One region of the Streptomyces sp. MGP-BFMKR1 genome, then DNA from elsewhere that is predicted to be linked to it. Evidence: riboswitches for the same ligand, from Rfam matches in the RefSeq annotation. Region 1 holds a riboswitch; the other holds the start of a gene.
The links. A riboswitch is a leader RNA that binds a small molecule or an ion and turns the genes downstream of it on or off. The one in region 1 is predicted to bind cyclic di-AMP.
Positions count from the first base shown of each region.

Region 2: it holds a riboswitch for cyclic di-AMP, as region 1 does, so the genes downstream of both, AC3CHW_RS14540 (M23 family metallopeptidase) here and AC3CHW_RS00900 (C40 family peptidase) in region 1, are expected to answer to the same signal.

Region 1 covers NZ_CM173408.1:293,619-302,010, forward strand. Annotated here, with positions in the region: gene AC3CHW_RS00895 (SAM-dependent methyltransferase) at 1-619, shown strand, start outside; cyclic di-AMP (ydaO/yuaA leader) riboswitch at 1,060-1,228, shown strand; gene AC3CHW_RS00900 (C40 family peptidase) at 1,232-1,705, shown strand; gene AC3CHW_RS00905 (hypothetical protein) at 1,951-2,550, shown strand; gene AC3CHW_RS00910 (FMN reductase) at 2,695-3,321, opposite strand; gene AC3CHW_RS00915 (LLM class flavin-dependent oxidoreductase) at 3,453-4,583, opposite strand; gene AC3CHW_RS00920 (hypothetical protein) at 4,904-5,281, shown strand; gene AC3CHW_RS00925 (alpha/beta hydrolase family protein) at 5,278-6,015, shown strand; gene AC3CHW_RS00930 (ATP-binding SpoIIE family protein phosphatase) at 6,606-8,333, shown strand.
Region 2 covers NZ_CM173408.1:3,810,597-3,818,988, forward strand. Annotated here, with positions in the region: gene AC3CHW_RS14530 (response regulator transcription factor) at 1-304, opposite strand, end outside; gene AC3CHW_RS14535 (aldo/keto reductase) at 1,168-2,133, opposite strand; gene AC3CHW_RS14540 (M23 family metallopeptidase) at 2,256-3,377, opposite strand; cyclic di-AMP (ydaO/yuaA leader) riboswitch at 3,389-3,518, opposite strand; gene AC3CHW_RS14545 (PP2C family protein-serine/threonine phosphatase) at 3,704-4,873, opposite strand; gene AC3CHW_RS14550 (DUF6227 family protein) at 5,162-6,091, opposite strand; gene AC3CHW_RS14555 (winged helix-turn-helix transcriptional regulator) at 6,503-6,856, opposite strand; gene AC3CHW_RS14560 (alpha/beta fold hydrolase) at 7,119-8,021, shown strand; gene AC3CHW_RS14565 (SGNH/GDSL hydrolase family protein) at 8,034-8,392, opposite strand, start outside.

The DNA of each region.
Region 1 (8,392 bases):
GTCGATCGCCGACCAGGACGGCGCGCTCATCGCCCGCTCGTCCCGCGTGCTCGAACCCGCCGTGCAGGGCGTGGTGGAGCAGCAGGTCGACCGGACCGCGCCGGTCCGGCTCCTGGAGGTGGGCTGCGGCAGCGGCACCTACGTACGGCACGCCGCCTCGCTCAACCCGCGGCTGACGGCCGTGGCGATCGACCTGCAGGACGAGGTGGTGGCGCAGGCGCAGGCGAACCTGGACAAGTGGAACCTGTCCGACCGGGTGGAGGTCGTCCGCAGCGACCTGCGGACGTACTCCACGGAGCAGAAGTTCGACCTGGTCACGCTGCACAACAACATCTACTACTTCCCCCACGGCGAGCGGACCAAGGTGCTGGAGCGGGCGCGCTCGTTCCTGGCGCCCGGGGGCAGGCTGCTGCTGACGACGAGTTGCCAGGGCGGCAGCCCGGGCATCGAGATGCTGAACCTGTGGTGCGTGTACGCCGACTTCGCCGGCCCGCTGCCGCGCCCGGCCGAGTTGTCGGAGCAGATGCGGGACGCCGGCTTCACGCAGGTGCGCTCCCGCCGCCTGGTGCCCGGCGAGGAGTTCCGGGCCTTCACCGGCACCAGCCCCTTCGACGACTAGTCCCACGCGAAGGGCCGGGAGCGGCCGGCGGTGGCGGAGGCGCGCGGTCGCCGCCACCGCCGGCCGCTCCCGCCGCGCCTTCGACGTCGCTCGGCGCCGGGGCGCCGACGGCCGGCCACGCGCGCGGCTTGACGTCCCATCACGGCGCGCCGCCGCGCACGCCGCGTATCCCGGGGTGGTGGGCGGCTGCCTGGCCCACAGGCCGGTCGCGCCATGGAATGCTCGCGTCCGGTTACGTGTTTCCGCAGTTCAGCGCGGGTTTGCGCGACTCGTATGGGGGATGAGACCGACCGCGGTTCTCGGTCACCAACGAAGGTGAAGAACTTCACATACGACCCTTTCGGCTGCGATTTCGGGCCGTGGATGGCGCAGTATCCCTATCCGACACCACCAAGCCCCCGTCACCACGGCGGGGCGGTCCGGGCGGACGCCGAGTCCTGCCGCCGCACGGGCCCAGTGAGAGGAACACGAATCGGCAGGAGCGGGAGACCCAGGCATGACGGGCCACGAAGTCGGTGGCCCTTGGGGTGAAGCCACGCGAGTGGCCGGGCAACTTCGCCAGTCCGAACCCGACAGGTCATCTTTCGCAGGCGGATGACGAAGGGCTTTCGTATGTCCGCGCAGCCACGTATACCCTCGCTCGCCACGCGCATCGGTACCGCATCGGCCCTCACCGCCACGGTGCTGGCCGGCTCCTCGTTCGTCCCCGCTCTGACGACCGACGCCCAGGCGGCGACGGCCTCCGGCAAGGCGCTCAAGATCGCCGCCGGCAAGAAGGGCGCACCCTACAAGTACGGGGCGGTCGGCCCGAACCGGTTCGACTGCTCGGGGCTGACGCTCTACTCGTATCGGAAGGCGGGCAAGAAGCTGCCACGTACGGCGGCGGCCCAGTACAACAAGACCCGCCACCTGTCCAAGAGCTCGCGCAAGGCGGGCGACCTGGTCTTCTTCCACTCCGGGCGGAACGTCTACCACGTGGGCATCTACGCCGGGAAGAACAAGATCTGGCACGCGCCCAAGCCCGGCAAGTCGGTGCGGCTGGAGAAGATCTGGACCAACAAGGTCTGGTACGGCCGCGTCCGCTGACCGTGACGGGTGGGCCGGGGCGCCGGGCGGGCGATGCCGCGCCGCGCCCCGGCCCGGCCCACGATCCCGGGACGAGAGGGGCGTGGGGGCAAGGGCCGCCCTACGGGCCGGTTCCGGGTCGCTGTCACCAAGCCGAGTGATGTTGCCATCGAGTACGTCACCCGCAGGGAGCAATCCCCGTTGTCCTCACGTGCCGACCGAATCACGGTCAGCCTGATCCACGAGGACGAGTCATGATGCGAGGAATGACGGGGGTCGCCGTCGTCGCGGCGGCGCTGGCGTGCACGGTGACGCCGGCCCAGGCCGGTGAGGCGGCCAAGCCCATCAAGAACGGCAAGGCCGAGTTCTGCCTGAGCAAGCCCGCCGCCAAGCAGCTTGCCAAGGCGAAGGTCACGCTGGCCGCCACGGGGGCCGCTCGGATCACCGGCAAGCAGCGCCAGTGCGTGTCCCTCCCGCTGGTCGAGGGCACCAGGGACTACGCGAAGTTGCAGGGCGGCGTCACGTTCCGCGACAAGGACGACCGCCTCGACCTCACCAAGATCTACAACTACGTGAACAAGTCCTCTCGGACCCAGGCGCACGCCTCGGTCAACCGGGCCAAGGCGCAGCCGGTGCGGTTCCTGACCTACACCATCAAGCGGGAGAACGCGAAGGTCACGCAGAAGCAGGTCAAGGCGGTCAACGTGCGGACCGTGCTGACTCCTGAGGGCGAGAAGCTGTTCAAGAAGACGTTCGGCAAGTCGCCGGTGCGCAAGGGCGGCCACCTCTTCACGCTCAACGCGGTCGCCGACATGCCGAAGCTCGCCCCGGACACGCTCGGTGATCTGCTCGACCTGCTGCGCTGAACCGAGGGCTGATTCCGGGGCGCGGAGCGCCCCGGCCCACGGCAGGTGAAGCACGGCCGGCGGATCGCTCCACGGATGCCGCTGACACGCCGCATGGCGTGTCAGCGGCATCCGTGCGTACGGCACCCCGGCGCGTGCGCGCCGTCAGGCGCCGCGCACCGCGGCGAGTTGCTGGGCGAAGGGGACCACCTCATCGTCGTCCTGGCGCGGCGCGGGCGGGGCGCCGGCCAGGAGGCCGGCGAGTTGGCGTGCCGCGCGGTCGATCCGCTCGCTCAGCCCGTCGGTGCGGTCGTCCCCGGCCGCGCCCCAGTCCTCGGCGGCGGCGTAGACGCCGGTGGGGACGGTGACGGCGCGCAGGTAGCCGAAGAGCGGGCGCAGCGCGTGGTCGAGGACCAGGGAGTGGCGGGCCGTGCCGCCGGTCGCCGCGATCAGCACGGGCTTGTCGACCAGCGCCTCGTTGTCCAGCACGTCGAAGAACGACTTGAACAGGCCGCTGTAGGAGGCGGTGAACACGGGCGTGACCGCGATCAGCGCGTCGGCGCGGGTCACCGCGTCGAGGGCGGCGCGCAGCGCGGTGCCCGGGAAGCCGGTGACCATGTGCTGGGCGATGGCGGTGGCCAGCTCGCGCAGCTCGACCACCTGGACCTCGACCGGGCGGCCGGCGTCCGCGAGTTGTCGCTGGGCCGCCGTGGTCAGTCGGTCGGCCAGCAGCCGGGTGGAGGACGGCTGGCTCAGCCCGGCGGTGACGGCCACCAGGTGCAGGGGCTTCATGCGGGGTCTCCTCGGGTGGAGTTGCGGGGTGGTGGGGAGGCGGCGGGCGGGGGCCCGGCGCGCGCCGGGGGGCGGCGCCGCGCGGGCGGGCCGTGGGAGAGCCCGCCCGTGGGCGCCGCGTCCGGTGGCGGTCAGGCCGGGGTGTCCGTGCCGGTGTGCTCGCCGGCCTGGGCCGCGCCGTCGGCGTCGGCCGTGGCCCGGGCCACCAGCGCCGCGTGCGTCGGGCCGGCCGGCACCCCGGCGGGGCGGCCGGCGGCGAACTCGCGGCGCAGCACCGGGACCACTTCCTCGCCGAGCAGGTCGAGCTGTTCCAGGACGGTCTTGAGCGGCAGGCCGGCGTGGTCCATCAGGAACAACTGGCGCTGGTAGTCGCCGAAGGACTCGCGGAAGGTCAGCGTCCTGTCGATGACCTCCTGCGGGCTGCCCACCGTCAGCGGCGTCTGCTCGGTGAACTCCTCGAGCGAGGGGCCGTGCCCGTACACCGGCGCGTTGTCGAAGTAGGGCCGGAACTCGCGCACGGCGTCCTGCGAGTTCTTCCGCATGAACACCTGCCCGCCGAGTCCGACGACGGCCTGCTCCGGGGTGCCGTGACCGTAGTGGGCGAAGCGCCGCCGATAGAGGTCGATCAGCCGGATGAAGTGCTCCTTGGGCCAGAAGATGTTGTTGGCGAAGAAGCCGTCTCCGTAGTACGCGGCCTGCTCGGCGATCTCCGGGCTGCGGATCGAGCCGTGCCAGACGAACGGCGCGACGCCGTCCAGCGGGCGCGGGGTGGAGGTGAAGCCCTGCAACGGGGTGCGGAACTTGCCCTCCCAGTCCACCACGTCCTCGCGCCAGAGCTGGTGCAGCAGCGCGTAGTTCTCGATGGCCAGCGGGATGCCCTGCCGGATGTCCTGGCCGAACCACGGGTAGACCGGTCCGGTGTTGCCGCGGCCGAGCATGAGGTCCACCCGGCCGTCCGCCAGGTGCTGGAGCATCGCGAAGTCCTCGGCGATCTTCACCGGGTCGTTCGTGGTGATCAGCGTGGTGGAGGTGGACAGGATCAGCCGCTCGGTCCGGGCGGCGATGTAGCCGAGCATGGTGGTGGGTGAGGACGGGACGAAGGGCGGGTTGTGGTGCTCGCCGGTCGCGAAGACGTCGAGGCCGACCTCTTCGGCCTTGCGCGCGATGGCGACCATCGCCTTGATCCGCTCGTGCTCGCTCGGCGTGGTTCCGTTCGTCGGGTCCGGGGTGACGTCGCCGACCGTGAAGATCCCGAACTGCATGTCGCTCCACCTCTTCCGTTGCTCGGGGCCATCCCCCGAAGCCATTGGTTCAATATTCAACCATCCCCGTCAACCGGGTGCCCCACCGACCTATTCCCCCACCCGCCGGCCGGGCCCGCCACGGCGGACGGCCGCCCGTTCCGCCCCGGCGCGGCGCTCCGGTGAGAGGGCTGCCGGGGGCCTCGCCGCCGCGTTCGTACGCCGCCCGCGTCCGCCTCACCCGGCGCCGCGTACGGTGTGGGAGGACGGCCGATGGCGCGCCGCAGCCGGGCGGCCGCCGCGGCCGGCGGAGCTGGGGCGCAGAGAGGGTGATGGGCGAGATGCGGGTGGGTCTGCTACGGACGGTCGGCGCGGCCACTGCGCTCTACGGCCTCGCGGTCACGGCGCGGCCCGATCTGTTGGCCAAGCCCTCCGGCCTGGCCGGGCCCGACGGAACGGTGGCCCCCGCCACCCGGACCTCGCTGCGACCCCTGGCGTGGCGGGACGCGGTCAGCGGGCTGGCCATGGTGGTGGCCCCGGAGGGCCCCGCCCTGCGCGCGGCCACCGCCGTACGCATCGCCGCCGACTTCGGTGACGCCGCGCTGCTCGGCCTGACCCTGCCGGAGCGCGACCGGCGGCTGGCGGCCGTGGCCGTCTCGGTGGGCTGGGGCGCGCTCTCCGTGGCGGGGCTGCTCGGCGAGGGCCGGGGGAAGGCGTGAGGGCGCGTTCGTTCTTCACCCGCGAGGCCGGGGCGGCGCTGGTGCTGCGCCCCTCGCCCACGCCGCCGCGAGCGGCGGTCGTGCTGCTGCACGGCGGGCGCGAGGAGGGCCTTGAGCCGCCGCCCGCGTTGAACCTGCCCGGCGCGCGCATGCTGCCCTTCGCCCGGTCCATCGCGCGGGCGACCGCCGAGCACCGGGTGGCGTTGGGAAGCGTGCGCTACCGGCACCGTGGCTGGAACGGCGAGCGCGACGACGCGGCCGAGGACGCCCAGCGGGCCCTGGACGAGCTGGTGGCGCTGCACGGGCCGGTGCCCGTGGTGCTGGTCGGGCACTCCATGGGCGGCCGGGCGGCGCTGCGGGCCGCCGCCGCGCCCCAGGTCCAGGCCGTGGTGGGGCTCGCGCCGTGGTGCCCGGAGGCCGAGCCGGTGGCGCACCTCGCCGGCAAGCGGGTGGTTCTGCTGCACGGCGAGCGGGACCGGATCACGGCGCCGGGCGACTCGCGGCGGCTGACGGAACGTGCCCGGCAGGCGGGGGCCGACGCCTGCACGCTGCTACTGCCGGACGGCGAGCACGCCATGGTGCGTCGGGCCGCGGCCTGGCACTCGCTGACCACCCGGGTGGTCAGCGGCCTGCTCGGGCTGGCACCGCTGCCGCCGGTGGTGGCCGGCGCGCTCTCCTCGGCCACGGACGCGACGGCCGCCGTCCCGGCCCCGGGAGCCCTGCACCAGGCGTGAGCCACGGGGCGTACGGGGCGGGTGGTTCCGGGCGCGCGGGCGGTGCGCGGGCCGGGCGACTGGGCGCGTGGGGCGTCCGCGGTGCCGGCGCGGCGGGTCGCGCGGGGCCGGCGCACCGGCGTGACCGGCGGAATCATCCGGTGCCGCCCGGGTGCCGGCCGGGCCGATCGCCCATAAGGTAGCGCCAGGGCGTGCGGGGACCTGGCTGAGCGCGGTGGGTCCCGCCGATGGCATGGCCCTGGGCGCCGCGGGGTGCCCGGGGGCGGTCGGCCGCCGACCCTCCAGCACGGCGCGTGGAACGAAGGTGCGGGAAACGGTGCGGACATCGCCACGACACGGCCCCCGGCCGGTGTGGGGTGCGCGCCGCACCGACCCCGTTCCCCTCCCCCTGGCGTGCGGTGCGTACCGCGGTGCCCCGCGCCTCCCGGTCGCCCGCCGGCGCCGCTTCCCCCCGCCGACCGTGGCGAGGTGCGCCGTTTGCCGTCGACGGTGGCATGGAACGGACGACATGCCAGGTCGTGCCGGGCGGTGAGCCGGCTGGGGGTTAGAGTCGGCGACCCAACAGCGCGTGGCGGGTAGCTCACGGCGCGGTGGACAAGGAGGAGACGGACGTGGAGCAGGGCGTCGAGGAGGACACGGCGAGCGGTCAGCTCGGGTGGCTGAACGAGGCCAGCGTGCGCATCGGGTCCACCCTCGACCTGGTCACCACCTCGCAGGAACTCGCCGACTTCACCGTCCCCCACTTCGCCGACGGGGCCGCCGTCGACCTGCTGGAATCGGTGCTGCACGGCGAGGAGGGCGCGCACCCCGGCCGTTCCGGGCGCCCGGCCACCCGGGCGATGGCGGTCGCGGCCATCGACGCGCTCACCACGCTCGAACCCGATCCGGTGGGCGAGCTGAGCGCATCCAACGTCGACCAGTTCGCCACCATCTGCCTGACGCTCGGCAAGCCGGTCCTGGTCAGTCGCATCGAGCCCGACGAGTACGTACGGATCGCCCCCAACCCCCGGTCCGCGGAGTTGCTGCGCCGCGCCGGTGTGCACAGCTACCTGGTGGTCCCGCTCATCGCGCGGGGCGTGCTGCTCGGTGCGGCCGACTTCATCCGGGCCGGCGACCGGGCCCCCTTCACCGCGGCCGACCTCGAACTGGCCACGCAACTCGCCTCCAGGGCCGCCCTGTTCGTCGACAATGCGCGGCTCTACGAGCGCGAGCGCGAGCACGTGGTCGCCCTGCAGCGCAGCCTGCTGCCGCGCGCCACGCCGGTCACCCCGGGGCTGACGGTGAGCCACTGCTACGCGCCGACGGCCGATCCGAGCGGCGTCGGCGGCGACTGGTACGACATCGCGTCGCTGCCGGGCGGGCGCACGGCGCTCGTGGTCGGCGACGTGATGGGACACGGCCTGTCGGCGGCTGCCACGATGGGCCGGCTGCGCGCCGTGGGGCGGACCCTGATGGCGATGGACATGGCCCCCGACCGCGTGCTGGCCCGCCTCGACCTGGCCGCCCGGGACCTGGAGGAGGACCAGGTCGCCACCTGCCTGTGCGCCGTCTACGACCCGGCCGACGCGAGCTTCACGGTGGTCAGCGCCGGGCACCCGCTGCCGATGCTGATCGGCCCGGACGGCTCGGCGTCGTTCGTGGAAGTGCCGATCGGCGCCCCGATCGGCGCGGGCGTCATCCCGTACGACGCGTTGCGGGTCCCGGTCGAGCCGGGCAGCCGGCTGGTGCTGTACACCGACGGCCTGGTCAAGTCGCGTACGCGGGACATCGACGTCCAGTTGGACCGGCTGTTGCGCTCCGCGCCGGCGCTGCGGTTCGCGCGGTTCGACGCGGCGGCGCTCAGTGACTTCGCGCCGGCCGGTACCGAGCGCTTCGACGAGGCGGTGCTGCTGGTGGCGGCGGCCCGGCCGGCCACCTGGGCGAGCGGGCTGCGGGTGTGGGACCTGCCGGGTGACGGGTCGGCGGCCGGCGCGGCCCGCAAGCACGTGCGCGAGCAGCTCGGCCTGTGGCACCTGGACGACCTCGCGGACGTCACCGAACTGGTCGTCAGCGAGCTCGTGGGCAACGCGCTGCGCTACGGCGGCGGCCCGGGTCGGCTGCGGTTGCTCTGTCACGACCGGCTCCTCGTCGAGGTCTCGGACACCGGTCCCGACCTCCCGCAGATCCAGCACGCGTCGCTGAGCGACGAGGGGGGCCGGGGTCTGCAACTGATCAACATGCTGTGCCGGCGCTGGGGCTCGTGCCGCACCGAGACGGGCAAGGTGGTCTGGGCGGAGCAGGACATGCCGTCCGGCGTGAGCGGCCCTCCGCTGCCCTGACGGCGCGGCCCGTGGCCCGCGCCATCGGCTCGGCGGCCGGCCCGTGGCAACGCTCCGTG
Region 2 (8,392 bases), 3.5 Mb from region 1:
CTGCGACATAGCCGTGGTCGGGGTCGTCGCGGCCCACGACGCCGGCCACCGACTGCCGCGACGGCGAGCGCCAGAACGGGTCGCTGACGCCGTTGACCAGCGCGATGACCCGGGTTCCGAGACGGGCGAAGGAGGGTTCGGCGGCGAGGGCGCGGGATTCCACGACGGCCACGTCCACGGCGGGCGTGAGCCGACCGCGCTGGGTCTTGGTCCAGGAGGCGACACCCCAGCCGGGCGCCGTCAGCGCGTCACCCACGCGCCGGTGCAGCGAGGGAGAACTGATGACGAGAACAATGCGACCCATGGCTTCCCCTTGCCTGGATTCAGGTCGACGGCCGCGCCGCCGATGCGCCTGAACAGGGCGACCAAGCCGACAGAAACACCCGGCGAGCGCACACTTTTCGTAGTCGAACGCTTCCGGAAAGTCAGCGTGAATAGCCGCTCGACGTTGGTCAGACGTCGATCAGCGCCGGCCATCGGCAGCCCCATCGAGTAGCCGGAACTTAGCACATCCGGTTGACGAGACTTAGTACGCGTGCACAATCCCCCGCTGTAGTCGGCGAGTAGCGGATGAGTAATCGCGGGCAATGACGCGTAATACCTCACGACCCGCCGAGGGTTTCCCGCTGCGCCCAGGAGGCGTTCGGCGGCGGGTAATGCCTGGGCAATGGGGGAGTTATGGATGGGCGCCGCGGCCCCTTCCCCGATGCCCGAATCGGCGCATTCTCTTTGCCCGAAAAATGCCCGGAGTTGAGAACCGAAGCGGCCGTTTTTCCCTCCGCGCCCACCGGCCCGGGCCCGCGAGGCCAACGCCGCCGCCCGACCGGGCCGGTAGCCGGCCCCCGGCGGCGGGTCGCTCCGGCGGGCTCCGCCTCGTCGGCGCGTGTACGGCGGCGGCCGACCGGGGGCCGAGCGAGGGGAAGTTGACGCCCCGTCCGCTCGCCGCGCGCGGCGCGTCCCCGCACCCGGGCAGGGCCCGGGCACGCGGTCGGGCGGCATCCGGGCGGGCGGCGTACGGATGCCGGAGTACGCGGGCACGGGCGCGTGGCGTAGGGACGCGTGACGTGGGGACGCGTGGCGTACGACCACGGCCGGTGGGCGTCGTGGGCGCGTGGCCCGCGGTGCGAACCGGCGCTCGTCCCACCGGCGGCGCCGGCGGCTACCGGATCAGGCCGACGCCTCGGTCAGCGCGGATATCTCCGAAGCCGTGAGGTTCAGGTCGGCCACGGCCAGCAGCGGCGGGAGCTGCTCCGGGGTGCGGGCGCTGGCGATCGGGGCCACCACCGTGGGCTGCGCGGCCAGCCAGGCCAGGGCCACCGTCGCGATCTCGACGCCGCCGTGCGCCGCGGCCACCTCGTCGAGGGCGGCGAGCACCCGCGGTCCCCGCTCGCTGTCCAGGTACCGCTGGACCGACTCGGCGCGCACCGAGCCCTCCGGCGTGCCGCCGGGCCGGTACTTGCCGGTGAGGAAGCCGGCCGCCAGCGCGAAGTAGGGAACCGTCGCCAGGCCCCGCTCGGCCGCGACGCGGGACAGCTCGCCCTCGTAGGTGTCCCGGGAGACCAGGTTGTAGTGCGGCTGAAGCGCCACGTACCGCGCCAGGCCCTCCCGCTCGGAGGCGTCCAGGGCCTCGGTGAGCCGGGCGGCCGTGATGTTGGAGGCCGCGATCTGGCGGACCTTGCCCTGCCGGACCAGGCCGTCCAGGGTGGTGAGGAAGTCCTCGACCGGCAGCGACTCGTCGTCGTAGTGCGTGTAGTACAGGTCGATGTAGTCGGTGCGCAGCCGGCGCAGGGACGCCTCCACGTCGGCCCTGATCACCTCGGCGCGCAGCCCGCGCCGCTCCGGCGAGCCGCCGCCCACCTTGGTCGCGACGACCACCTGATCGCGCCTGCCGCGCGCGGCGAGCCAGTTGCCGATGATGGTCTCCGACTCGCCGCCCGAGTTGCCCGGCACCCAGGCCGAGTAGACGTCGGCGGTGTCGACGAAGTTGCCACCGGCCTCCGTGTACGCGTCCAGGATGGCGAAGGACTGCGCCTCGTCGGCGCCCCACCCGAAGACGTTGCCCCCCAGCGAGAGGGGGAAGACCTCGATGTCGCCGATCCGGCGCGACCGCGTGCTCTGCGCATGTTCGACCATGTGCGGAGTCAACGCCCCGGCCCGGCCCCCTATTCCCCGCCACCCCGCGCGCGGCGGCGCCGGCGGGAGCGCGCCCCCGGCGTGCGGGCGGAGGAAGGGCGCGGGGCCCGCGCCCGCCCTCGCTACGGCTGGAGCCCGTGCTCCCGCAGCCACGCCATCGGGTCGACCGGCGCGCCGCCGCTCGGGCGCACTTCGAGGTGCAGGTGCGCGCCGGTCACGTTGCCGGTCGCGCCCACCCGGCCGATGACGTCGCCGGTGGAGACCTCGCCCGAGGTCTGCGTCATGGACGACAGGTGGCAGTACCAGACCTCGGTCCCGTCGGGCAGCGTCAACACGATCCGGTAGCCGTACGAACCGGCCCAGCCGGCCTGCGTGATGGTCCCGCCGTGCACCGCCTTGACCGGCGTGCCCGTCGGAGCGGCGAAGTCCAGGCCGGTGTGGTTCGCCGACCACATGTCGCCGGCCTGTCCGAACGTGGAGGTCACCGTGTACGAGCTGAGCGGCATCGCGTAGCTCGCGGCGAGCTTCGCGCGGCGCTCGGCCTCGGCCTTGCGCCGGGCCTCCTCCTCCGCCTTCCGCTTGGCCTCCGCCTCGGCGGCCCGCTGCTTCTCGTCCTCGGCGGCCTTCTTGCGGGCCGCCTCGTCCGCCGCCTTGCGCGCCGCCGCCCGCTCGGCGGCCTCGCGCTCGGCCTCGTCGGCGGCGCTCTGCTGGGTCTCGGCCTGCTGGAGGATGCGGGCCCGCAGCACCTCGCCCGCGTTGGTCGTGCCGTTCGCGGACTCCTCGGCCGTCAGGCCGGCCTGGCTGAGCGGCGCCTGGCCGGCGGCCCGCGGCGCGGCCTCGTACCGCTGGTCGCCGCTCCCGCCGTCGGATATGAGGGACCCGACGCCGGGAAGCTCGTCGGCGTCGGGCAGGGAGTGCATGACCTCGTCGGCGACGTGCCCGAGGTCGGGCATCGATATCGGGGCCTTGGGGCGGTCCTTGGCGCTCGCCATGCCGCCGGCGCCGACCGCCGCGATGACGCCCACGCCGAGCACGGCGCCGCCGCGGGCCATCGTGGTGCCGCGCTGCTTGACCACGCGGTGCCGGCCCCGGACCGGGGCGACGGATTCGGCGGTGGGGTTCCACTCCTCCCAGGGGCCGTCGCGGAGGTCGTCCCGGGGCTCCCCCCAGGGAGGCCCGGCGAGTTCGTCGATCCCGTCGTGCGCGGGTGAAGCCTGGTCGAGGGCAGACCTGTTGGACGCCACGGAGGCGTGCTCCTTTCCTTCCTTCTCGCCTACCGGGTTAGCTGACGGGTTCGGAGCAGGAAGGTCTCCTACGGGTCGCGTACGACCCGATTCACCCCAAGGGTTGGTTCCCCGGTTCCCTCGCCTCGGCACCGCGCTGATCCGCGGTGACGCGCCTACGGGATTCGGCGACGGCGCACGGTGCCGCCCTGGGCGGCGGCTGTGACGACCGCGCTGCGTTATCGAACGTTAATAGAGGGCCGGGTGTGATTCCAAGCCGTTCCGGGGAATAAGGGCTCCGCTTTGACGAGGCGCCAGCACATCGTCAGCACAGTGGTCAAGATCGGCTACCCAGCGCGTTCGTCGGCCGCCCGCTGGCCGCGTCGGACGGCCACCACGCCGGGCGCGCCGGCCCGGCGCAGCGCGAGCAGCGCCATGTCGTCGGCGCGCTGGCCCTCGGTGTGCCGCATCACGTCGGCGATCAGCGCGTCCAGGAGGGCGTCCGGGCTGGCGAACCGACGGCCGCTCAGCCGCCGCGCCGGCTCGTAGAACCGCCCGCTCGCGTCGCGCGCCTCCGTCACCCCGTCCGTCAACAGCAGCAGCGCCGCCCCGGCCGGGAACGGCAGCTCCTCCACGGTGTCCCGCCAGGCCGCCACGTCCCGCATGCCGAGCGGCAGGGCGTCGGCCTCGGGGCTCAGCTCGCGCACCTGGCCCGTGGGGAGCAGCAACAGGGGCGGCGGGTGGCCCCGGTTGATGAGCCGCAGCCCGCCGCTGCCGTCGCCGATCTCGGCCAGCACGGCGGTGGTGAACCCCTCGAACTGGTCGAGGCCCACCCGCCGGTCGCCCTCCCGGTCGAGCGCCCGCTCCAGCCGGTCGACCAGCCCCTCCAGGGTCCGCTCCTGCTCGGCGGCCTCCCGGAAGGCCCCGATCACCACGGCGACGGCCTCCACGGCCTCCAGACCCTTGCCCCGTACGTCGCCGATGATGGCCCGCACGCCGTGCGGCGACTCCTGCACGGCGAACAGGTCGCCGCCGATCCGCGCGTCGGTCTGCGCCGCGACGTACCGGGCGGCGATCCGCAGCGACCCGATGCGGCTCGGCGGCGTGGGCAGCACGGCGCGCTGGGCGGCCTCGGCGACGACGCGTACGGTCGCGAGTTGGCGGAAGTTGCGCCGCACCACCCGGTTGATGGCGAGCGCCAGCAGCGCGACGGTGCACACGGTGACGACCTCGGTCACCGACAGGGCCCGGTCGTTGCCGCTGTGCCAGACCGCGAGCAGCACCGAGACCACGGCGGCCGTCGCGGCCACCGCGGCCGTGCCGCGCAGCGAGAGCAGCGGCGCGGCGACCAGGGAGGCGGCGGACAGGAAGGGCGACGCGGTGTAGTGCATCGGCATCAGGAGGTCGAAGACGACGCCGCCGACCAGCAGGACCCCGGGCAGCCAGCGGGCGACGCTCCGGGCCCACGCGGCTCGCGGCGAGTCCGCGCCCGCACCGGCCCACCCAGGACTCCCCACGCGTCGCTCCCGCTCTCGGCTGGCCCGCATCCGGCACAGCGCCCCGCCGGATGCGTCCGTCCCAGCCTGGGGCTCACGCGCCGGACGAGCGACCCGGAGGCGGCCAAGCGGGCGTACGCCACGCCTGCCGTGGGTCCGCCAGCCGTGGGTCCGCCGGCCGTGGGCCGCGCCCGCCGTGGGTCACACCTGCCGTGGGGCCGGGTGGCTGGTGGCCGAGAGACGACTGGGTGGCCGGGGCGACTGGTGGCCTGGGCGGGGGGCTGAGCACCGGGCCGGCCCGGTGCGGGGTTACAGCTCGACGCCCAAGGCGCGGGCGTGGCGGTCCGCGGCGCACTCGGCCGCGGCCTCGTCCAGGTACACCTCGCACACCAGCCGACCGTCCGGCGTCAGGTTGTGCTCCAGCTCCCACAGCACCACCTCGTCCCCGCCGGCCAGCAGGAACGCGTGCTCGTAGAACCGGCACCAGGTGGCGTCGGGGCCGCCGGTGCGCAGCCGGGGCTTGGTCGCGAGCGCGATGTCGTGAGCGAACGCGGTGGTCAGTCGGGCGCGCACGTCGTCGCCCGGGCGGTCCGGGTTCTCCGCCCGGCGCAGCACGCGTCGCGCGTGGTCGGCGGAGTCGTCGACGGCGTACGTCCGCCGCGGCGCGAAGGGGCCCACCGGCGTACGTAGTTGCTCCGGCAACCACACGGGAACGCTGTCCAGCTCGTCCCAGAGCGCGCCGCCGATGCGCTCGTGCACCCGGCGCTCGGCGATCTCCAACGCGCGCTCGTCCGCGTACACCTCGTAGCACACCTGTCGCGCGGCGGCCGGGTCGCCGCGCGGCCCGCCGCCGGGGCCCGCCGACGGGCCGGACGGGGTGCCCGCACCGGCCTGGCCTGCGTCGATCCGTCGCTCGCCGGGTGCCTCACGCTCCGCGCACGGCTCGCCCGGCGCGGCGGAAGAGCAGGGTCCGGCGGCCGGTGTCGTGTTGTGCTCCAGCTCCCACAACAGCTCGCTGCTGCCGTCCGGAAGCAGGAAGACGTGGCGGTAGGTGTTGCACCCCACGGTGGCCGTGCGCCCGTTGCACTGGCGGCAAGAGCGCAGCTCAGACTGGTGCATCAACGCGCCGCGCAGCCGCTCGACCTGCGCGTCGGTGATCTCGAACCCGTTCTGGGCCCGGGTCAGCAGCCCGTCGAGGTGCGCGGCGGAAGGTTCTCCGCCCGGTTGTGCGTGCCCCACGTCCCTCTCCTCCCGACCATTGCCACGCCGCGCCCCCCAGCGACCCCCTCGCCACTTACGGTAGCGAAGTGGATACTGCGGACGCGGCGGGTTTCCCGGATGCGGCCCACGCGATGCGCTCGTACGTCGGTTCCGCGCCACCCCCGAGCCGCCCGGCGCGTCCGGCTCCGCGGTCGGCCGGCCGGCCCCCGCGACGAGCGCTGAATGCGCCGGCGCACGCTCCCAGCCCGTCATGCGCCCCCTGTGCGCCCCACGAGTTTGCCCGTACTCACCCGCAAATCCCCGCCGGCTCGCCGGGCCCGGACACCGCGCAACTGTGACGCGAAATCGGCGTTCGTCGCCGGACCGCACCAGCCCCAGGCTTCGCGGCCACCCCGGATGACCCAGCCGACCCAGGGGCCCCAGCGGGGCTCAGGCCCCGTCCGGTGGCGCCGCGTCGGCGCGCCGGTGGGCCAGGTCGATCTCGGCCATGTGCTCCTCGGCCCAGGCCCGCACCCGGGCCAGCGGCTCCTCCAGCGAGAGGCCGAGCGGCGTGAGCCGGTAGTGCACCCGGGGCGGCACGGTGGCCTCCACCCGACGGCTGACCAGCCCGTCCCGGGCCAGCCCGCGCAGCGTGGTGGAGAGCATCTTCTGCGAGACACCCGTCATCCGGCGCTGCAACTCCGCGAAGCGCACCTCGCCCGGGGCCGCTTCGGCCAGCACCTTGATCGCCATGGACGTCCACTTGGTGCCGATCCGGTCCAGCAGTCGCCGCGTCGGGCACAGCGGGTCGAAGAGGTCCCCGCGCGCCCGCGCGGCAGGCCCGGGCGCGCCGGAGGCGCCAGCCGCGTCGCGGGGCCCGGCGGAACCGGAAGCGTCGGCGGGGCGGGACGAGGGGGTCACCTGGAGCTCACCACCTGAGGGAGAAGTGCCGTCTGGTACGCGCCCAGGCTAGTTACCTATCGTCAGGCCGTCACCTTTCGTAACCCACACGCCTGCCGGGCGTTCCGTCAGCCCGTCCCCGCCGCCCCGCCCCAGGGAGCCCGCCATGTCCACCGCTCAGCCCACCTCCACGGCCCCGCATCCGGCGCCGTCCCCGCCACCCGCCCCCGTGCCGCCGGGCGTCGAGACGCGTCGCGTCGCGGTCCGGGGCGTCGAGCTGAACGTGGCGGTCGCCGGTTCGGGGCCCGCGGTCCTGCTGCTGCACGGCTTCCCGCACACCTGGCGGGTGTGGAGCCACGTCATCGGCGAGCTGGCCGAGCACCACCGGGTGATCGCTCCGGACCTGCGGGGCCTCGGCGCGAGCGCGCGGCCGACGGACGGCTACGACGCCGGCAGCCTCGCGCACGACGCCGAGGCCCTGCTCGACGCGCTCGGCGCGGACACCGCGTCCGTGGTCGGCATCGACGCGGGCACCCCGCCGGCCTTCCTGCTCGCCATGCGCCGGCCCGACCGCGTCCGCCGCCTGGTGGTCATGGAATCGCTGCTCGGCGGACTGCCGGGCGCGGAGGACTTCCTCGCCGGCGGGCCGCCCTGGTGGTTCGGCTTCCACGCGGAACCGGGCCTGGCCGAGTCCGTGCTGGTCGGCCACGAGGCGGCGTACGTCGACTGGTTCCTGCGCGCGGGCACCCTCGGCGACGGCGTACCGGCCGCGCTGCGGGACGCCTTCACGCACGCGTACACCGGGAGCGAGGCGCTGCGCCGCGCCTTCGCGTACTACCGGGCCCTTCCCACCAGCGCCCGGCAGCTTCAACGGGCCGTCGCCGCCGGCCGGCTGACCGTGCCGACCCTCGCCGTCGGCGCCCAACCGGTCGGGCGGGCCCTCGAACGACAGTTGCGCCCCGTGGCCGACGACCTGACGGGCCACCTGATCGAGGACTGCGGCCACATCATCCCGCTGCACCGCCCGCGCGCACTGCTCGCCCTGCTCGGCCCCTTCCTGGCGGCCTGACCCACCGCAGGCTCAACCGCGCCGGTGCGCGGCACCCCGACCAGAGGCCGCGCCCGCGCGCGTGCTCGCGGTGTCGAACGGGCCGCCGGGACCGAAGGCGAGGCGGGCGAAGCGCTCGCCGATGCGCCGCTGGGCCGCGTCGTCGGGGTGGAGCTGGTCGGGCAGCGGCAGCTCGGCGAAGTCCCGCTCGCCGTACAGGGCCAGGCCGTCGAGGTAGTACAGGTTCCGGTCGCTCTCGGCGCGTTGGGCGACGACGCGGCCCAGCTCGCGGCGGATCGTGGTGAGCGTGAGCGCCCCGCTGGCGACCTCGGCCGGGTCGCCGAAGCCGCGGAAGCTGACGCCGGGGCCCGGGGCGTCGGGGTCCGGGTACA